3 regions of the Streptomyces sp. NPDC043896 genome follow, and region 1 is predicted to be linked to each of the others. Evidence: riboswitches for the same ligand, from Rfam matches in the RefSeq annotation. Region 1 holds a riboswitch; each other region holds the start of a gene.
The links. A riboswitch is a leader RNA that binds a small molecule or an ion and turns the genes downstream of it on or off. The one in region 1 is predicted to bind cyclic di-AMP.

Region 1 (7,040 bases):
CACGTGCGCCCCTCCACCGCCACCGCGGTGGTGGTCGGCGACCTGACCGGGATCGACCTGGACGCCCTCCTGGCGGACACCCTGGGCGCCTGGACCGGCGACACCGCCGCGCCCCGCCCCGTCCAGCCGGTGACGGCCGACGACACGGGCCGCGTGGTCATCGTGGACCGGCCGGGCGCCGTCCAGACGCAGCTGCTGATCGGCCGGATCGGGCCGGACCGGCACGACATCGTCTGGGCCCCGCAGGTGCTCGGCACCTACTGCCTCGGCGGCACCCTCACCTCCCGCCTGGACAAGGTGCTGCGCGAGGAGAAGGGCTACACCTACGGCGTGCGGGCCTTCGGCCAGGTGCTGCGTTCCACCGCCGACGGCAAGGGCGCCTCGATGCTCGCCATCAGCGGCTCCGTGGACACCCCCAACACCGGTCCGGCGCTGGAGGACCTGTGGAAGGTGCTGCGCACCCTCGCGGAGGGCGGACTCACCGACGCCGAGCGGGATGTGGCGGTGCAGAACCTGGTGGGCGTGGCCCCCCTGAAGTTCGAGACGGCCGCCTCCGTCGCGGGCACGCTCGCCGACCAGGTGGAGCAGGAGCTGCCGGACGACTACCAGGCGCGGCTGTACGCGCGGCTCGCCGAAACCGGTACGGCGGAGGCCACTTCGGCCGTGGTGAACGCCTTCCCGGTGGACCGTCTGGTCACCATCCTGGTGGGCGACGCGGCGCAGATCGAGGAGCCGGTCCTGGCGCTCGGGATCGGTGAGGTCACCGTCGTCTCCAACTGAGCGGCGCGAGACCCGAGACGGGCCGGAAACCGGCCCGTTTCCAGGGGGCTCCGGTGGAACATCCACCGGAGCCCCCTTTGTCCGTTTTGGTGGCGTGGTTGCAGGTATGCGGTGTGGCGTACGCAACAAAAGCGCTCGTCTGTTTGGCGATTGACTGATGATCCGCCTAGCGTCGGCCGTGCTGTTCGTCAGTTTGTACCCGCCGCAACCGCGGCACCGGACAGCGATCGCCGAGTCCCCGTCAGGCGCGAGCCTGGGGAGCCGGGGACCCACATGAGTCCCTGGGGTGAATCGGACCCTCTCGCAAGAGGAGGCCCGTAGGAGACCTTCCTGCTCCGAACCCGTCAGCTAACCCGGTAGGCGAGAGGGAAGGAAAGGATCACCCCCTTCATGGCGTTTGGCAGTCGTGCCGCCGGTTCTGGTAAGCACCGTGGTTCCAGCCGTCTGAGCCGCAAGACCGCCGGCTACGCCGGCATCGCCGCCCTCGCCACCACGGGCGTGGTCGGCACCCTGGCCGCTCCGGCCTTCGCGGCGGACAACAGCAGCGCCCCGTCCATGGAGGACACCGGTCAGAACGCGATCGTCGTCGCCGACGGTCTGCAGGACGACATCGAGGTCCAGGCCGCCACGCAGCAGAGCGCCGCCGAGGCCGCCGCCGCGCAGGCGCAGGCCGAGGCCGAGGCGAAGCAGCGGGCCGCCGAGGCCAAGCGCGTCGCCGAGGCCCAGGAGAAGGCCGAGCGCGAGGCCGCCGAGAAGGCCGCCAAGGAAGAGGCCCGCAAGCGCCTCAACACCTTCGTCTCCCCCATCGAGGGCTCGTACGTCAGCACCTCGTACGGCGCGGGCGGCGGCATGTGGTCCTCCGGCAGCCACACGGGCATCGACTTCCACGCCGACTCCGGCACCTCCGTGCGCGCGGTGGGCGCGGGTACCGTCGTCGAGGCCGGCTGGGGCGGCGCCTACGGCAACAACGTGGTGATCCGCCACAACGACGGCACGTACACCCAGTACGGCCACCTGAACTCGCTGAGCGTCTCCGCCGGCCAGACCGTCGCCCCGGGCCAGCAGATCGGCCTGTCGGGCTCCACCGGCAACTCCAGCGGCCCGCACCTGCACTTCGAGGCCCGTACCGGCGCCACGTACGGCACGGACATCAACCCGCTGGCCTACCTGCGCAGCCACGGCGTGGGCATCTGACCCGCAGCACGCGCTTCACCGAAGAAGGCCCCGGCTCACCGAGCCGGGGCCTTCTCCGTCGTTCCGGCACTCCGCTCGCCGCGTCCGCCGCCTCTCTCCGGCCACGGGCCGTGGCGCCGTCGGCCGTTTCCGATTTCCGGGCTTCTCCGGGGATTGTCGTGTGTTGCAATAGAGTCGCAGTGCGGCCACGATAAACCGAATCGAAACCAGCGGAGGTCCGGCCTTGCGTATTCCGGCGCATTCGGTGTGCACAGCGATCCGCGACGACATCGTCTCCGGATTCTTCGGGCCGGGCAGCCGGCTGACCGAGGAGGTGCTCGCCCGCCGCTACGGGGTCTCGCGCGTCCCCGTCCGCGAGGCGCTGAGGACGCTGGAGTCCGAGGGGTTCGTCACCACGCGGCGGCACGCGGGCGCCTGCGTGGCCGAGCCGACCCGGCAGGAGGCCGCCGACCTCCTGGAGCTGCGCGTGCTGCTGGAGCCGCTCGCCGCCTCCCGGGCCGCCCGCCGGCGCACGGACGCCCACCTGAAGGTGCTGCGCGGCCTGGTCAGGCTGGGCCGGGACCGGGCCGAGCGGGCCCAGGGGGAGGACCTGCGGGCCCTGGGGGGCTGGTTCCACGAGACCCTGGCCCAGGCCTCGGGCAGCCCGGGGCTGATCACCCTGCTGACCCAGACCCGGCGCAAGATCGCCTGGATGTACGTGGTCGAGGCCCCGGCGCAGCCCGTGGAGTCCTGGGCGGAGCACGGCGCGATCGTGGACGCGGTCGCGCGCGGGGACGCGGAGCGGGCCAGGACCCTGACCGCGCTGCACGCGCAGCGGGCCGCCGAGGCGCACCGGCCGCGGGTGAGGAATCCGCAACCTGCCGTCAACACGGCGAGTGCTCCGAATTAACAGGGTCCGTATACAACGGAGGGATATTCGCGCGGCGCCGGATTGCCGGCCCATTTTCTTCTTCGCGCTATTGCGGTCCGGCGTTCCGGTCGGCCGTCCCGATTTCGGAATTCTCCGGAAGGGTGCGCGCATTTCCTTCGTCGCGCGGCCGGAGAGCGCTGAACGCCGCGCGGCCGGAGAGCGCTGAACGCACGGAAGCCGCGGCCCCCGGTGGTGGTGGGGGCCGCGGCTTCCTCCCTGCGGAGACCCGAAGGGTCAGACGGTCTCGGGGAGCTCCTCGAGACCCTCGGCGACCAGCTTCGCGAGGCGGTCGAGCGCGACGTCCGCACCCTCGGCGTCGGAAGCCAGGACGATCTCCTCGCCGCCCTGGGCGCCCAGGCCCAGGACCGCCAGCATCGACGCGGCGTTGACGGGGTCGCCGCCGGCCTTCGCGATGGTCACCGGAACTCCGGAGGCGGTCGTCGCCCGGACGAAGATCGAGGCGGGACGAGCGTGCAGGCCCTCGGCCCAGCCGACGTTGACGCGGCGCTCTGCCATGGTGATGCCCTTCAGGTTCTTACGGGTTGTCTAGACCAGTCTCTCACGCCGCCCGGAATGCTCGGACCGACCATCGGCCCGTATCCACCGCCGTTCGACCTTCCCCAGCTTGCACCGGTTCGCCCCGGTGCGCCGCCTTCGCCGCGCGCTCGCGGAGCGGGCCGGCCACCGCACCCGCACACCCGGCCGGATCCACCCTTAAGGTGACCCCATGACCACCGCGTCGGACCCCTCGTACCCGGCCCACTGGGAAGCGGACGTCGTGCTGCGCGACGGCGGCACCGCCCGGATCCGCCCCATCACCACCGAGGACGCGGGCCGCCTGGTCAGCTTCTACGAGCAGGTATCGGACGAGTCGAAGTACTACCGCTTCTTCGCCCCCTACCCCCGCCTCTCGGACCGCGACGTCCGCCGCTTCACGCACCACGACTACGTGGACCGGGTCGGCCTCGCCGCGACCATCGGCGGCGAGTTCATCGGCACCGTCCGCTTCGACCGCATCGGCCCCGACGGGCGGCCCGCCTCCGCCCCCGCCGACGAGGCCGAGGTCGCCTTCCTCGTCCAGGACGCCCACCAGGGCCGCGGGGTCGCCTCCGCCCTCCTGGAGCACATCGGCGCGGTGGCCCGCGAGCGCGGGATCCGCAGGTTCGCGGCCGAGGTGCTGCCCGCCAACACCAAGATGATCAAGGTGTTCACGGACGTCGGCTACCAGCAGAAGCGCAGCTTCGAGGACGGCTCCGTCCACCTCACCCTCGACCTCGAACCCACCGCCGAGTCCCTCGCCGTCCAGCGCGCCCGCGAACAGCGCGCCGAGGCCCGCTCCGTGCAGCGCCTCCTCGCCCCGGGCTCCGTCGCGGTGATCGGCGTCAGCCGGTCCGGCGCCGGGGTGGGCGCCACCGCCCTGCGCAACCTGCGCGACGGCGGCTTCCGCGGCCACCTCTACGCCGTCAACGAAGCCCGCGCCCCCGGCATGGAGGGTGACCTCCTGGAAGGCGTACGGGCCTACCGCGGGCTCGCCGACATCGGCGCCCCCGTCGACCTCGCCGTCGTCGCCGTCCCCGCCGGCCGGGTCCCCGAGGCCGTCGCCGCCTGCGGGGAGCACGGGGTGCAGGGGCTCGTCGTGCTGTCCGCCGGATACGGCGAGAGCGGCCCGGACGGCCTCGCCCGGCAGCGCGAGCTGGTGCGGCAGGTCCGCTCGTACGGGATGCGCCTCATCGGGCCGAACGCCTTCGGGGTGATCAACACGGCGCCCGAGGTGGAGCTGAACGCCTCGCTCGCCCCGGCCGCCCCCGCCTTCGCGCGCGGCCGGACCGGCCTGTTCACCCAGTCCGGAGCGATCGGCATCGCCCTGCTGTCCGCCCTGCTGCGGCGCGGCGAGGGCCTGTCGTCCTTCGTGTCCGCCGGGAACCGGGCCGACGTCTCCGGCAACGACATCCTCCAGTACTGGTACGAGGACGAGGCCACCGACGTGGCCCTGATGTACCTGGAAACCCTCGGCAACCCGCGCAAGTTCACCCGCCTCGCCCGCCGCACCGCCGCCGCCAAGCCCGTGGTCGTCGCCCGTGGCGGGCGCCACACCCCCGCCGGGCACGTCGTCCCCGGCACCCGGCTCCCCGAGTCCACCGTCTCCGAGCTGCTCCGCCAGGCCGGCGTCATCCGCGTCGACACCGTCACCGAGCTGGTCGACGTCGGCCTGCTGCTGGCCGGGCAGCCGCTGCCGGCCGGCCCCCGGGTGGCGATCCTCGGCAACTCCGAGTCCCTCGGCGTGCTCACCTACGACGCCTGCCTGACCGAGGGGCTGCGGCCGCTGCCCCCGCTCGACCTGACGACCGCCGCCGGCCCGGCCGACTTCCGTGACGCCCTGCGCACCGCCCTCGCTTCCGGCGACTGCGACGCCGTCGTCGTCACCGCCATCCCCTCCGTGAGCGAGCGGGAGCTGGCCGACGACCTCGCGCAGGCGCTCCGCGAAGCCGTCACCGAGGTCCCGGGCAAGCCCGTGGCGGTGGTGCACGTGGAACTCGGCGACCTGGCCGAGGCCCTGTCCGCCGCCGGCGCCGCACCCCCCGCCACCCCTCCCGCCGCGCCCCTCCCTCCCGCCGGGCCCCCGGCCGGCGACGGCGGAGACGGCCCCGGCGACGGAGACAGCCCCGGCCCCGGCGACGGTGTACGGGGCCCCGGCGACGGCGGAGGTCCCGGCGGCGCGGGCCGGATCCCCGCCTACCCCGCCGCCGAGCGCGCCGTGAAGGCCGTCGCCGAGGCCGTGCGGTACGCCCGGTGGCGCCGGGACAACGCCGACACCGGACAGGTCCCCGAGTACGAGGACATCGACGAGGCCGGCGCCGCAGCCCTCCTCGCCACCCACCTCGCCGGCCTCGACGAGGGCGCCGCCCTCACCCTGGACGAGACCGACGCCCGCGACCTGCTCGCCCGCTACGGGATCCGGGTGCTGCCCACCCTCCCCGCCCCCAGCCCCGACGCAGCCGTCCGCGCGGCCCGGGTGCTCGGGTACCCCGTCGCCCTCAAGACCACCGCCCCGCACCTGCGCCACCGCGCCGACCTGGGCGGCGTACGCCTCGACCTCACCACCGAGGCCGAGCTAAGGCGCTCGTACGAGGAGCTCACCGACGCCTTCGGCAAGCCGGCGGAGCTCCAGCCCGTGGTCCAGTCGATGGCCCCGCGCGGGGTCGACACCGTCGTCCGCGCCACCGTCGACCCCGCCGCCGGGGCCGTCCTCTCCTTCGGGCTCGCCGGCGTCGCCTCCGAGCTGCTCGGCGACACCGCGCACGGCCTGGTTCCCGCCACCGACCGGGACGCCGCCGGGCTGATCCGCGCCATCCGCACCGCGCCCCTGCTCTTCGGCTGGCGCGGCAGCGACCCCGTCGACACCCCCGCCCTGGAGGAACTGCTGCTGCGGCTGTCCCGGCTGGTGGACGACCACCCGGAAGTGACCGGGGTCTCGCTGGAGCCCGTCGTCGTCGCCACCGAGGGCCTCTCCGTGCTCAGCGCCACCGTCCGCGTGGCCCACCCGCCCGCCCGGACCGACCTCGGCCCCCGCACCCTGCCCAGCTACTGAGCGCACGGCAGGCAGGGGGAGCCCGTACGGGCCTTAGGATGGACCCCATGGCGAAATCCGGTACGACGACCCAGGGACTGCGCGCGGCCATCGAGCGCAGCGGCTACTACCCGGCCCTCGTGGCCGAGGCCGTGGAGGCCGCGGTGGGCGGCGAGCCGATCTCGTCGTACCTGGTCCACCAGGAGACCACCTTCGACTCGAACGAGGTCCGCCGGCACGTCACCGTGCTGGTCCTGACCGGCAACCGGTTCATCGTCAGCCACACCGACGAGCAGGCCGCCGACTCCGGTTCGCCGTCCCCGTACGCGACCACGTCCACCGAGTCGGTGAAGCTCTCCAGCATCTCCTCCGTGGTGCTCAGCCGCGTCGTGGCCAACCCGGAGTCCTACACGCCCGGCCAGCTGCCCCGCGAGGTCGTGCTGACCATCGGCTGGGGCGCGGTCTCGCGCATCGACCTGGAGCCCGCCGCCTGCGGCGACCAGAACTGCGACGCCGACCACGGCTACACCGGCAACTCCACCGCCGACGACCTCAGCCTGCGCGTCAGCGAGGCCGGCGACGGCCCCG
Region 2 (7,040 bases), on a different contig from region 1:
AGTCCCCGGGTCCCGGGTCCCCGACGCCTTCGGTGAAGCTGTCCCCGATCGCCGCGTACGAGCCGATGGTCTTGAGTGTCGTCTTCGTCGCTGCCACGGAACGACATCCTTCACCTTGGCAACCAACCTACGCCAACGTAATGAGGGGTTGACGGACCGTGATCTATACCACGCGGGGGATAAGGAATAAGTACACGTGGGGCCGGGACCCCCCTCGGGTCCCGGCCCCACGCGTGTCAGGGTGCCGACGGCGGGTGCCGTCAGATGCTCACGCCCTTGGAGCGGAGGTAGGCGAGCGGGTCGATGTCCGAGCCGTAGGACTGGCCCGTGCGGATCTCGAAGTGGAGGTGCGGACCGGTCGAGTTGCCGGTCGAGCCGGAGAGTCCGATGGTCTGGCCGCCGGTGACGCTCTGGCCCGCCGAGACGGACAGCGAGGAGAGGTGGCCGTACTGGGAGTACTTGCCGTCGGCGTGCCGGATGACGACCTCGTTGCCGTACGCGCCGCCCCAGCCTGCGGAAACCACGGTGCCCGCGCCGACGGCCCGGACGGTGGTGCCGGTGCTCGCGATGAAGTCGACGCCGGTGTGGTAGCCGGAGGACCACATGGCGCCGGAGGCCCGGTACCGGGTGGAGACGCCGCCGGCGACGGGGGCGGTGAAGCCGGAGGCGGCCGCGGGAGCGGCGGCCTTCTCGCTCTTGGACGCGGCGCCGGAGCCCTGCGCGGCCGTGCCGCCGGAGGTGCGGGCGGGCTTGCCGGCGGTGCTCTTGCCCGAGCTCTTCGGCGCCTGCGCCTTGCCGCCCAGGCCCTCGGAGCCGGCCGGAGCACCACTGGAGGACTCCTCGGCCGGGGCCGCAGGTGCCTTCGGGGCGGGGGCCGCGTCCTGGCCGCCGACGAGGTTCAGCTTGAGGCCCGGGTGGATGAGGGACGGGTTCTCACCGACGGCCTCGCGGTTGTCGGCGTACAGCTGCTCCCAGCCGCCGTCGAGGTGGCGCTCGGCGGCGATCTTCGAGAGGTGGTCGCCCGCAACGACGGTGTAGACGGTGGTCGCGGCGGCGGGGGCCGCGGCCGGGACCGCCTCCGGAGCCGACGCGACGGACGCCGGCGTGGCGGGCGCCGACGTGGCGGGCGCCGACGTGGCGGGCGCCGACGTGGCGGGCGCGGCGGCGGGGGCGGCCTGGGCGCCGGCGGCTCCCATCAGCGGGAGCGCGAGGGCCGCCCCGCCGGTCCCGGCGACGGCGAAGCCGCGGGATATCGAACGGGACTTCGGACGGCGGTGCTTACCCTTTCCGGGCATGGCGAATTCCTCTCCGGCGCCTGCGAGGTGAGCTGTCGGGTTCGGACTGGAGATGTCCGGCCGTACGTGCGGTGCACGGTTCGGCTTCACCCCGAGCTGCGCCGGAAGTGCTCCGGAACAGCGGACTACCTGGTTCCCCCGCTCCTGCCGCGCGCGATGGTCGGGTGCGGTTCCCGGGCGGCGGCAGGATTAGGCGGTCCACCCGGATCGCTCGCGAAGGTAATCGAGTCGGCCACCGGGCAACAAGCCGCGAATTCCCTGACGGAATCGCAGATATGGGGGATCAACGGAATTCCGGTCACCCTGTGTCCATTCCGCACCATCAACAACCGCCCTCACAAGGCAATTCGGTTCTTGCGATCAGGCACGCACGGTCACCGTATGATCTGGCTCACGGCGCTCGGCCCGATCTCGCCTCCACGTATGGCAAGTTGTTCCCAACCGGACCAATTCGGACACCACAGACCAAGCGGAGGAGTACACGTGACCCAGCAGATACCCCAGCCCCTTCCGGCGGCCCCCGACCCGGGTGCGGAGCTGACCGGAGTGCGCAACTTCCGTGACGTGGGCGGGCTGCCGACCACGGACGGACGGAGGGTCAGGCCGGGACGACTGTTTCGAAGCGGACATCTCGCACATGCCACCGAAACCGACGCAGAGTTCCTCGCCTCGCTGGGGCTGCACACCGTCTTCGACTTCCGCAACGGAGCCGACCAGGCCCTGGAGGGACCTGACGTCGAACTGCCGGGCGTGCGCAACGTGAACATCCCGCTGACGGACCCCGCCGACGGCCGGGAGTTCTGGAAGATGGTCCGCGACGGCGAGCTCGACCAGCTCCGCGGCCTCCTCGGCGAGGGCAGGGCCGCCGCCCGCATGACCGACTCCTACCGCACGATCATCCGCACCCGCACGGCCGAACACGGCCGCGTCCTGCACGCGCTCGCGCTGGACAGCGTGCCGGCGCTGATGCACTGCGCCGCGGGCAAGGACCGGGCGGGACTGTCGGTCGCGGTGACCCTGCTCGCGCTGGGCGTGGAACGCGAGGCCATCGTGGCCGACTACCTGAAGTCCAACGCCCCCCACAACCGCTACCGGGTGCGCCGGGGCAGCGACGCGCCCGAGGCCCGCTCCCCCGAGGTGATGGAGCTGCTGGCGCCGCTGTTCGACGCCCGCGCGGAGTACCTGCTCGCCGCCTTCGCGGTCGTCGACGAGCAGTGGGGCGGGGTGGAGCGCTACCTGGCCGAGGGCCTCGCACTGGCACCCGAGTCCCTGGACCGGCTGCGGGACCGGCTCCTCGAAGGCTGACCCCGGACGGCGCGACCGGCCCCGGGCGGCCGGAGGGGGCCCGTGCGGGCCCCCTCCGGCGGCGCCACCCGGTTCAGCGGTTGCCGACCGCCTGCTTCACCAGGGTCCGGCCGAAGTCCCACATCAGCCCTCCCCCGCCGTGCGCCTCGTCCATGACCTCCCGGAAGGCCCCCACGAACCGCTCCACGTCGGCCTCGTCCACGATCAGCGGCGGGATGAGCTTGATGACCTCCAGGTGGTCCCCGGAGACCTGCGTCAGGATCCGGTGCCGGCTCAGCAGCGGCACCACGACCATCTGGGCGAACAGCCCCTTGCGGGCCGCCTGGACCACCGCCCAGCGACTGCGCAGGCCCAGCGAGGAGGGCTTGCCGAACTCGATGCCGATCATCAGCCCGCGCCCGCGCACCTCGTGGAGCAGCTCGTACCGGTCCACGAGCTCGGTGAGGCGTCCGCGCAGCAGGTCGCCCATGGCCCGGGCGTTGGCCACCAGCTGCTCGTCCTCCATGACCGAGAGGACCGCCAGCCCGGCCGCCATCGCCTGCGCGTTGGAGCCGAAGCTGGCGGAGTGGACCAGCACCCGGTCCATGGAGGAGTAGACCTTCTGGAAGATCCAGTCCTTGCCCAGGGTCGCGCCGACGGGCACGTAGCCTCCGGAGAGGGCCTTGGCCACGCACACCAGGTCCGGTTCCACGCCCGGCTCGTGCTGGTACGCGTAGAAATCTCCGGTCCGTCCGAGGCCGGTCTGCACCTCGTCGGCGATGAGGAGGGCCTTGTGCCGGTGCAGGAGTTCCTGTGCGGCGCGCAGGAATCCGGGCGGCGCGGCGTGCACCCCCTTGCCCTGGACCGGTTCGACGACGAAGGCGGCGACGTCCCCGCGCGCGAGTTCGCGCTCCAGCGCCGCGAGGTCGCCGAGGGCGATCCTCGTGTCGGGGAGCAGCGGGGCGAAGCCGTCGCGGAAGCCCCCCTCGCCGTTGACGGAGAGGGAGCCGGTGGTCAGTCCGTGGAAGGCGTGGTCGCAGTAGAGGATCCTGGGGCGGCCGGTGGCGTACCGGGCGAACTTCAGGGCGGTCTCCACGGCCTCGGTGCCGCTGTTGCCGAAGAAGACCCGGTCGAGGTGGGGGCTGTACGACAGCAGCTTCTCGGCCAGCAGCCCGGGCAGGGGCTGGCAGTCGAAGCGGGTGAGGTCGGCGAGGCGGGCGTCCAGGACGTCGTGCAGGGCCTGCCGTACGACCGGGTGGTGGCGGCCCAGGCCCATCACGCCGAAGCCGGCCAGCATGTCGAGGTAGTCGTTGCCCTCCGCGTCCCAGAAGTGGGCGCCTTCGGCCCGCTCGTAGACCTTGTCGAAGCCGATGGTGTGCAGCATGCGGGGCAGCTGGTGGTTGAGGTACCGGGCGTGCAGCTCGTAGCGCTCCCCGCCGCGCTCGGCGAGCAGCGCGGCGAGGTCGAAGCCCCGCCGCGCACCCTGTCCGGTGGTCATGCCGACGCTTCCCGGTTGCTCGCCACGGTCTCGCGGGCGGCGCGCAGGGACTCCTTGAGGGAGCCCATGGTGGCGAGGACGGCGGTGGGCTCGTAGCCGCAGTGCGCCATGCAGTTCGCGCAGCGCGGGTCCTTGCCGCGGCCGTACTTGCTCCAGTCGGTGTCCTCGATGAGCTCGCGGTAGGTGGGCACGTAGCCGTCGCTCATCAGGTAGCAGGGGCGCTGCCAGCCGAAGAGCGAGTAATTGGGAATGGCCCAGGCGGTGCAGGGGAAATCGGCCTTGCCCTCGAGGAAGTCGAGGAAGAGCGGGGAGTGGTTGAGACGCCAGCGGCGGCGGTTGCCGCCGGCGAAGGCCTTCTTGAAGAGCTCCCTGGTCTGTTCGACGCCGAGGAAGTGTTCCTGGTCGGGTGCCTTTTCGTAGGCATAGGCGGGCGAGATCATCATCTCGTCGACCTGGAGGTCGTCATTGAGGAAGTTCAGCACCTCGATGATCGTCTGCGGGGTGTCGGTGTTGAAGAAGGTGGAGTTCGTGGTGACCCGGAATCCGCGGCGCTTCGCCTCTTTGATGGCTGCGACGGCCTCGTCGAAGACGCCTTCCTTGGCCACGGATTCGTCGTGGCGTTCGCGCAGCCCGTCGATGTGGACGGCGAAGGCGAAGTAGGGGGAGGGGGTGAACTTCTCGATCTTCTTCCGGAGCAGCAGGGCGTTCGTGCAGAGGAACACGTATTTGCGCCGCGCCACCAGCTGGCGCACGATCTCGTGGATCTGCGGGTGCATGAGGGGTTCGCCGCCGGCGATGGACACCATCGGAGCGCCGGACTCCAGGACGGCGCCCACGGCCTGGGCGACGGGCATGCGCTGCTTGAGCACCCCGGCCGGGTGCTGGATCTTCCCGCAGCCTTCACAGGCGAGGTTGCAGGCGTAGAGCGGCTCCAGCTCGACGATCAGCGGGAACTTCTCACGCTTGCGGAGCTTCTGTTCGAGCAGATAGGTACCGACCCTGATGGACTGGCGCAGCGGCATGGCCATCTGGATTCACCTCCTGGGAAGCGGCGACGAATGGTGCCATTCATAAAACGCGGGCAGTACGGCACGCAGTACACGGAAGGCAGATATTCCACCGCGAACCGTGCCGATACGGACGAGCTCGTGCTCCGGAGCGTCCACGATCACCCGGACGGCCGCAACCGGGCGGCCCGGTGCGGCGGCCGTCCAGAGGGTGGCCGCGGACTCCATGTCGACCGCGATGGCGCCGGTGGCGCGCAGTTCGGCGCGCTCCTGGCCCCGGACGACGTGGTCGGATCCGGTCAGCGCGCCGGTGTGCACGGTCCGGCCGGGGGCGGCGCGGGCCAGCGCCTCGGCGAGCAGGGCCGTGCCGGTGCAGGTGACGGCCCCGCGGGGGTCCCGGGTCTCCTCGGCGACGACCAGGTCGCCGGGGTGCATGCCGGGTACGAGCCCGGCGCAGAACCCGGTCGCGAGGACGGCCGCCCGGCGTGTCCCGGGGCGTTCCAGGGCCCGGGCGACGGCCCGTTCGGCCGCGCGGGGTCCCATGCCGGTGCGCAGCAGTACGCCGGGCCCGGCGCGGCCCGCGCTGCGCAGGGCCGCCTGCTCGATGCGCAGGGCGCAGGCGATCACGAGCGGCGGCGGGGGCTCTGTTCCGGGGGGCATCAGGAGCCCCCGTCGGGCGGGGTGTGCCGCCGGCCCTGGCCGAACGGCTCTCCGTGGAGGTAGCGGCCGAGGGCGGTGAGCGGGAACACCTGGCGGTAGAGGTGGTAGTTGATGGAGAAGTCCCAGGGGAAGCCGGTGCCGGTGAAGTGCGGCTCGTCCCAGGTGCCGTCGGGGCGCTGGGTCTCCACCAGGTACGCGAGTCCCCGCGCGACCGCGTCGCCGTCCCGCTCCCCCGCCGCCAGCAGCGCCATCAGGGCCCACGCGGTCTGGGAGGCGGTCGAGGCGCCCTTCCCGGCCCAGGAGCGGTCCCGGTAGGAGCGCTGGTCCTCGCCCCAGCCGCCGTCCCCGTTCTGTACGGATTCCAGCCAGCGCACGGCCCTGCGGACGGCGGGGTGCGAGGGGGCGATCCCGGCGGCGGTGAGGGCGGGGACCACCGAGCCCGTCCCGTACACGTAGTTCGTGCCCCAGCGGCCGAACCAGGAGCCGTCGGCCTCCTGTTCGGCGAGCAGCCAGGCAATGCCCCGCCGGGCGCGGGGGTCCGCGGCGCGGCCCTCCGCGGCAAGCATCTCCACGACGTGGGCGGTGACGTCCGCCGAAGGCGGGTCGATGACCTCGCCGAAGTCGCAGAAGGGCAGCCGGTTGGGGAAGGGGCTGGTGTTGTCGGCGTCGAAGGCACCCCAGGCGCCGTTCCTCGACTGCATCCCGAGGTTCCAGGAGACCCCGCGGGCGATGGCGGCCTCGGCCTTCGCCGGTTCGGGGTGGCGGATGCGGCGCAGGGCGAGGACCACTTCGGCGGTGTCGTCGATGTCGGGGTAGTTGTCGTTGTGGAACTCGAAGGCCCAGCCGCCGGGGGCGAGTCCGGGCCGGCGCACGGCCCAGTCGCCGGGCCGGCGGATCTCCTCGCCCAGCATCCAGTCGGCGGCCTTGACGAGGGCCGGGTGGTCGGGGCGGACGCCGGCGTCGGCCAGCGCGATGGCGGCGAGGCAGGTGTCCCAGACCGGGGACTGGCAGGCCTCGACCATCCGGGCGCCGTCCTCGCGCCACACGGCGAAACGGTCGAGGGACGCCAGCCCGGCCCGCATCACGGGGTGCTCCAGGTCGTAGCCGAGCAGGTGGAGGGCGATCACCGAGTACACGGCGGGTGGCTGGATCCCGCCCCAGCAGCCGTCGTTCTCCTGGCGTTCGATGATCCAGCGGGCGGCGGAGTCCATGGCCGCCTTGCGCAGCCGGCGCGGGGCGACGCGCCGGTAGAGGTGCAGGACCTTGTCCATCCGCTGGAAGGCGCCGTCCCAACTG
Region 3 (7,040 bases), on a different contig from region 1:
TGGTTGTACTTGGCGACGCGGTCCGAGCGGGCCGGGGCGCCGGTCTTGATCTGGCCGCAGTTCACGGCGACGGCGAGGTCGGCGATGGTGACGTCCTCGGTCTCGCCGGAGCGGTGCGACATCATGCACTTGAAGCCGTTGCGCTGGGCCATCTCGACGGCGTCGAGGGTCTCGGTCAGGGAGCCGATCTGGTTCACCTTCACGAGCAGGGCGTTCGCGGAGCCCTCCTCGATGCCGCGGGCGAGGCGCTCGGGGTTGGTGACGAAGAGGTCGTCGCCGACGATCTGGACCTTGGAGCCCAGGCGGTCGGTGATGGTCTTCCAGCCGGCCCAGTCGTCCTCGAACAGCGGGTCCTCGATGGAGACCAGCGGGTACGCCTCGACGAGCTCGGCGTAGTAGTCGGTCATCTCGGCGGCCGAGCGGGACTGGCCCTCGAACTCGTACTTGCCGTCCTTGTAGAACTCGGACGCGGCGACGTCGAGCGCGAGCGCGATGTCCTTGCCCGGGGTGTAGCCGGCCTGCTTGACGGCCTCGATGATGAGGTCGAGCGCGGCGCGGTTGGACTCCAGGTTCGGGGCGAAGCCGCCCTCGTCGCCCAGGCCGGTGGAGAGGCCCTTGTTGTGCAGGACCTTCTTGAGGGTGTGGTAGACCTCGGCACCCCAGCGCAGCGCCTCGGAGAAGGACTCCGCGCCGATCGGGGCGATCATGAACTCCTGGATGTCGACGTTGGAGTCGGCGTGCGACCCACCGTTGAGGATGTTCATCATCGGAACGGGCAGCAGGTGCGCGTTCGGGCCGCCGAGGTAGCGGAACAGCGGGAGGTCCGAGGCCTCGGACGCGGCGTGGGCGACGGCGAGGGACACGCCGAGGATGGCGTTGGCGCCGAGGGAGCCCTTGTTGTCGGTGGCGTCCAGGTCGAACATGGCCTGGTCGATCAGGCGCTGCTCGGTGGCGTCGTAGCCGACGAGCTCCGGGCCGATCTGCTCGATGACGGCGAGGACGGCCTTCTCCACGCCCTTGCCCATGTAACGGTTGGGGTCACCGTCGCGGAGCTCGATGGCCTCGAAGGCACCGGTGGAGGCGCCGGACGGAACGGCAGCACGGCCGGTGCTGCCGTCGTCGAGGCCCACCTCGACCTCGACCGTGGGGTTGCCTCGGGAGTCCAGGATTTCCCGGGCTACGACGACGTCGATGGACGGCACGAGCATCTCCTTCTGGGATGTGACGCTGGGTGTGCGGTGGCGCGTGGGCCGTGGGCCGGCCCTGCCGCCTAGAGCCTAACCGGCTTCGGGCGGTGGGCTGCCCGACCGCCCGGGTCCTGGGACGAAAAAGGGGCCGAATACCCGTCTTCCTGGACATAGGACCCTCGATTCTCCGCGTTCCGCGGGAGGTCCGATGCCGGAGGCCGGTGTTCCGGTTCCGCTGTGCGGGTACCGGCGGACGACATGCCGCCGCCCGGCGCGTGGGGGGATACGCGCCGGGCGGCGGGGACGCTGCGGGGCGCAGCGAGTGTTACGCGGAGATTCAGGCGAGCTTCAGCTTCTGGCCCGGGAAGATCAGGTCGGCGTCGGAGACGCTGTCCTTGTTGAGCTCGAACAGCTTCTCCCAGCCGCCCTTGACCTTGTTGGCGTCGGCGATGCTGCCGAGGGTGTCGCCTTCCTTGACCGTGTAGGTGCCGGTGCCCGACTTCGGGGCCTCGGTCTTCGGGGTCGACGGCTTGGACGGGGTCCAGTTGCCGGAGCCCGAGCCGGAGCCCTTGGTCTCGGTGTCGGCCTTCGGCGTGGACGGCTTGGCCGGAGCGGGCTTCGCCGGGGCGGGCTTGGCCGGGGCCGGCTTGGAGGGCTTCGCCGGGGCGGGCTTGGCCGGGGTGGTCGAGCCGCCGCCGTTGTAGGCGGACTTCGACAGGCCGACGCCGCAGTGCGGCCAGGCGCCCTTGCCCTGGCCCTTGAGGACCTTCTCGGCGATGGCTATCTGCTGGGCCTTGGTGGCCTGGTTGGCCTGCGCGGCGTACGCCTTGCCGCCGTAAGCGGCCCACGTGGAGGACGAGAACTGCAGGCCGCCGTAGTAGCCGTTGCCGGTGTTGATGGACCAGTTGCCACCGGACTCGCAGGCGGCGACCTTGTCCCACTCGGCGGCCGTGGCGGCGCTGGCCGTACCGGCGGTCATCAGCGGGGCCGCGACGGCGACACCGGCGACACCGGCGAGCGTGACGATGCGGGCGGCCTTGGAGCCGCGACGGTGCTTGCCCTTGCCGGAAAGCAGCATGGAGTTCTCCTCACCGACGCCTTCGAGGTGAGCTGTCGGGTTCGGGCGGATGAGTGCCCGGTCACGCGGCGCGGCGCGTGTCTTCACCCCTAGCCGGTACCCGGACCGTCTCTCAACGGCCTTTCCCGGCGCCTACCTTGGTTCCCCCGCTCCTGCCTTCGGCGCTTGCGCGACGACTGTTCCCCCCGTCCGCCGGCAGGATTCGGCGATGCGGTCGAAGGAGCTCGCGGTGGCGAGCGATTCAGAAGGTAGACAGGTCTCTCCCCGATGTTCAACGTGTGATTTTGGGGAGAAACCGGCCTACTTGCCTTCCTCCTGAGCACGTTTGTGCAGGTGAGGGGCGGGTTTCCGGAAGTTCCGGAATGAGACACGCCAGTTGGCAGGAAGAGATGCATGTCTCATTTGACGATAACGGACATTCAACTCTTAAAGGATGTCCGAACTGCCCCCTATTTCTTGGTTAGATCCAGGTTCTGGCCGGGCTTGATGAGGTCGGCGTCCTCGCCGATGACCTGCTCGTTGGCCTTGTAGAGCTCGCCCCATCCGCCCTGCACGCCCTTGGCGTTGGCGATGTCCGAGAGGCTGTCGCCCGGCTTCACGGTGTACGTCGGGCCCGCGGGGGCCGCTGACGCCGTGCCAGGTGCCGCCGGCACCTCGACCGCGGCCGGGCCGCGGTGCTTGCCGGAGCCGTCGCCCGCCTCGGCGGACGGGGTGCCGGAGGGGGTGCCGGTGGGGGCGCCCGGGGTGGCGGGGGCGGTGGGCGTGACGCCCGGGGCGGGCGTGGCGCCCGGCGTGGCCGGGGTCGTCGGGGTGCCCGGGGAGGGCGTGGCGCCCGGCGCCGTGGGGGTGCCGGGGGTGGGGGTGCCGGGGGTGGGCGTGCCGGGAGTGGGCGTGCCGGGGGTGGAGGGCTGGACGGTGAAGTCCGGCTCGGGCATGACGGGCAGTCCGCTGGAGGGGCCCAGCGGGTAGTCCGGCAGTCCGCTCGGGCCGGTGGTGGGCGTGCCGGGCGCCGGGGTCGGGGCCCCGAAGTCCGTGGAGGGCTTGCCCTTGCCGGTGGCCGGCACCGAGTCGTCGGGCCGGCTCGGGGTGGGCGCGACGGGCCCCGGGTCCAGCTTGTCGCCCGGGTCCACCTCGGGCGCGGGGCCCTGCTGGGTGAGTCCGGCCGAGGCGGCGCACAGCGGCCACGCCTGGGGGCCCTGGGAGGCCAGCACGCGCTCGGCGACCGCGATCTGCTGGGAGCGGCTGGCGAGGTCCGGGCGCTCCGCGTACGCGAGTCCGCCCGCGTTGCGCCACTGCTCCAGGGTGAACTGCAGCCCGCCGTAGGCACCGCTGCCGGAGTTCGCGCTCCAGGTGCCGCCGCTCTCGCAGTCGGCGACCTTGTCCCACGTGGCGGTGTCGGCCGCGTTGGCGCCGGTGGCGGCGAGCAGCGGCAGGGCCAGCGCGGATCCGGTCACTCCTGCGGTGACGACGATCGCGGGTACCTGGCGGGGGCGTCTGTGGCGGCCGTTCCCGGGAAGCATGAGGCTGCACCTTTCGCATAACGGCGGGGTAACGGCAGAACCTAGCCGCCTTCGAACGGATGTCACAAGTTCGGGAGTGGACTGACTTCCGGTCAGTCCCGGTTCGCTTCCGGCTTCGTTTCGTTCGGGACTGTGAAGCGGACGGGGAGGGTGCGCAGGCCCCGCATGATGAGACCGCCCCGCCAGCGCAGGTCCGCGGGGGGAATCGCAAGTTCCAGATCCGGCAGACGCTTCAGCAAAGTTCCGAGGGCCGTCTGCCCTTCGAGCCGGGCGAGCGGAGCACCGAGGCAGTAGTGGATCCCGTGGCCGTATCCGAGGTGCTGGTTGTCACTCCGGGAGAGGTCCAGGGTGTCCGGTTCGGCGAACCGCTCCGGGTCGCGGTCGGCCGCCGCGAGGACGACGAGCACCGGGTCCCCGGCCGCGATGTCCCGGCCGCCCAGGGTCAGCGGGCGGGTGGCGAACCGCCAGGTGGCGAGCTCCACGGGGCCGTCGTAGCGCAGCAGTTCCTCGACGCCGGTCTCCAGCAGCGCGCTCTCCCCGGCGGCCAGGGAGGCCTGGAGGCGCTCGCGCTGGTCCGGGTTCATGAAGAGGGAGTGGATGCCGTTGCCGATGAGGTTCACGGTCGTCTCGAAGCCGGCGAAGAGCAGGATGAAGGCCATCGCCGTGGCCTCGGCCTCCGTCAGGTGGTCTCCGTGGTCACTCGCCCGGATCAGATCGGAAATGAGGTCATTGCCCAGATCATCCCGCTTGCGGTGGATCAGTTCCCCGAGATAGGTGCGCATCTGCTTCACCGAGCGGGCGACCCCGCCGCGCGGCCCGCCGCCGTGGCGGATCATCATCCCCGCCCAGTCGCGGAAGTCGTCCTGGTCCTCGCGCGGTACGCCGAGCATCTCGCAGATGGCGTAGATGGGGAGCGGAAAGGCGAACTCGTGGATGAGGTCCGCCTCCCCCTTCCCGGCGCCGTGCTGCTTTCCCACGATCTGGTCGATGAGGTGGTCGGTCAGCTCCTGCACGCGCGGGGTGAACTCGGCCACGCGGCGCGGGGTGAACGCCTTCGACACCAGCCGCCGCAGCCGGGTGTGGTCCGGCGGGTCGATGTTCAGCAGGTGCGTCATCAGCTCCGCCTTGCGCTCCCCCGGGATCCCGGTCTTGCCCTTGGCGTGCGCCGGCTCCGCGTGGTGCGCCGGGTTCTTGCTCAGCCGCTGGTCGGCGAGGGCCTGGCGGGCGTCGGCGTACCGGGTCACCAGCCAGGCCTCGACCCCGCTGGGGAGCCGGGTGCGGTGCACCGGGGAGTGCTCGCGCAGCCAGGCGTAGGCCGGGTAGGGGTCGGTCGCGAACTCCCAGTCGAAGAGGGTCGGCCCCTGGGGGCGGGACGGGTCGGCCTGGGCGGCGGGGGTCTGATCGTGCACCCGTCGACCGTATCCCGGCGCGCCGCGGACCATCCCTTATGGCCGCTTCGTCGCGGCTGTCCGCAGATCGGACATCACTTGACGTCAGGTTCTGCGACATTCCTACTTTCGGTTCTGTGGATGTGAGGATCTTGAAAAGCAGCTTCGCGGTGGTGGAGAGACGGGCCGAGCACGCGGTCAAGTACTTCTACTCCCACCTCTTCTGGCACAACCCCGGGCTCCGCGAACTCTTCCCGGACTCCTCCGAGGACATGGAGCGCCAGCGCGACCGGCTCTTCGCCGCGCTCACCCATGTCGTCGGCCACCTGGAGAGCGACACCCTCATCCCCTACCTGCGCGACCTCGGACGCGACCACCGCAAGTTCCTCGTCGGCCCCGAGCACTACGCCGCCGTCGGCGTCAGCCTGCTCGCCGCGCTCGCCGAGACCTCCGGCGACGCCTGGATCCCGGCCGTCGAGAAGGCCTGGTGCGAGGCCTACCAGTTCATCGCCGACGCGATGACCGCCGGCGCCGCCGACAGCGGCGACCCTCCCTGGTGGGAGGCCGAGGTCGTGCGGCACCTCCAGTACGGCGAGGACATCGGCGTGCTCACCCTCGCACCGCGCACCCCCCTGCCCTACCGGCCCGGCCAGTACGTCAGCGTGAGCAGCGACCGCGTCCCGACCACCTGGCGCACGTACTCCCTCGGCAACGCGCCCCGCCCCGACGGCACCGTGGACCTCCACGTCAGCCGGATCGACGGCGGCCGGCTCAGCACCGCCCTGGTCCGCGACGTCCTGCCCGGCGAGGTCCTGCGGCTCGGCGCCCCCGGCGGACAGCTGACCCTGCGCCGCGAGGACCGCCCCCTCACCTTCATCGCCGCCGGCACCGGCTGGGCGCCCGTACGGGCCCTGGTGGAGGAACTCGTGCAGCACCCTCCCGACCACGACGTACGGCTCTTCGTCGTCGCGCGGGACGCCGCCCATCTCTACGACCGGCCCCTGATCGACGAGTACGCCGCCGCCTGCCGCTGGCTCGGCGTCACCTACATCACCCCCGCCCCCGGCCGGCACCGCAACCAGGCCACCGACCGGCTCGCGACCGCCCTCAGCAACCGGGGCCTGTGGCGGGACCAGGACGTCTACCTCAGCGGGCCCGCCCCGTTCATCGAGGAGACCTCCTACCTCCTGGAGGAACTCGGGGCCCGGCCCGACCGGGTCTTCCACGACGCCGTCCCCGTGGCCTCCGCCCTGCGCGCCCGGCCGCTCGGCTTCGGCGAGTGGTTCCTGCACCGCCCGGCCCCGCACTGGCACAACCCGTCGGCCCGCGCCCCGCGCGAATAGGCCCCGGCCGGCCGCCGCTCCCCCTTGCCGGCCGCCGCTCCCCTTGCCGCCTGCCGCCTACCGCTCCGGCTTCCGCTCCGCCGCGCCCTCGGCCGCGCGGATCGCGTCCCGGTAGACGCGGGCCGCCGCCCGCAGCGCCGTCTCCGGGTCCGTCCCCGACGCCTCGGCGCGCGCCGCCAGCTCCAGCAGCTCGTACCCGATGCCCTCGCCCCGGGGCAGCTCCACGGCCACCCCTCCCGTACGGGCCCGCCCCGCCAGCTTGGCCGCGAGCGCCAGCCCGGGCTGGCCCAGCGGGATCCCGTCGGTGACCGAGTCCCGCTGCTTCTCGACCGCCTTGGTGGCCTGCCAGTGCGCGCTGACGTCCTCGGGGGAATCGGCGGTCGCGTCCCCGAACACGTGCGGGTGGCGCCGGATCAGCTTGTCGACGAGGTCCCCCGCCACGTCGTCGATGGAGAAGGGCTCCTCCCCCTCCTCGCCGCCGCCCTCCTCCTCGGCGATCCGCGCGTGGAAGACCACCTGGAGCA

Region 2: another riboswitch for cyclic di-AMP. It lies ahead of AC069X_RS33315 (M23 family metallopeptidase); the one in region 1 lies ahead of AC069X_RS07045 (M23 family metallopeptidase).
Region 3: another riboswitch for cyclic di-AMP. It lies ahead of AC069X_RS11405 (transglycosylase family protein); the one in region 1 lies ahead of AC069X_RS07045 (M23 family metallopeptidase).

The regions. Positions count from the first base shown of each region.
Region 1 covers NZ_JBWKEE010000004.1:124,646-131,685, forward strand. The annotation lists gene AC069X_RS07040 (M16 family metallopeptidase) at 1-780, shown strand, start outside; cyclic di-AMP (ydaO/yuaA leader) riboswitch at 999-1,158, shown strand; gene AC069X_RS07045 (M23 family metallopeptidase) at 1,171-1,974, shown strand; gene AC069X_RS07050 (GntR family transcriptional regulator) at 2,198-2,863, shown strand; gene AC069X_RS07055 (HPr family phosphocarrier protein) at 3,119-3,400, opposite strand; gene AC069X_RS07060 (bifunctional acetate--CoA ligase family protein/GNAT family N-acetyltransferase) at 3,612-6,473, shown strand; gene AC069X_RS07065 (DUF5998 family protein) at 6,512-7,040, shown strand, end outside.
Region 2 covers NZ_JBWKEE010000031.1:46,560-53,599, forward strand. The annotation lists gene AC069X_RS33310 (SGNH/GDSL hydrolase family protein) at 1-97, opposite strand, end outside; gene AC069X_RS33315 (M23 family metallopeptidase) at 261-1,295, opposite strand; cyclic di-AMP (ydaO/yuaA leader) riboswitch at 1,300-1,461, opposite strand; gene AC069X_RS33320 (tyrosine-protein phosphatase) at 1,779-2,600, shown strand; gene AC069X_RS33325 (aspartate aminotransferase family protein) at 2,674-4,077, opposite strand; gene hpnH (adenosyl-hopene transferase HpnH) at 4,074-5,105, opposite strand; gene AC069X_RS33335 (phosphorylase family protein) at 5,112-5,744, opposite strand; gene shc (squalene--hopene cyclase) at 5,744-7,040, opposite strand, start outside.
Region 3 covers NZ_JBWKEE010000006.1:270,049-277,088, reverse strand. The annotation lists gene eno (phosphopyruvate hydratase) at 1-1,208, opposite strand, end outside; gene AC069X_RS11405 (transglycosylase family protein) at 1,525-2,265, opposite strand; cyclic di-AMP (ydaO/yuaA leader) riboswitch at 2,268-2,439, opposite strand; gene AC069X_RS11400 (transglycosylase family protein) at 2,715-3,785, opposite strand; gene AC069X_RS11395 (cytochrome P450 family protein) at 3,878-5,194, opposite strand; gene AC069X_RS11390 (globin domain-containing protein) at 5,317-6,516, shown strand; gene AC069X_RS11385 (nucleoside triphosphate pyrophosphohydrolase) at 6,574-7,040, opposite strand, start outside.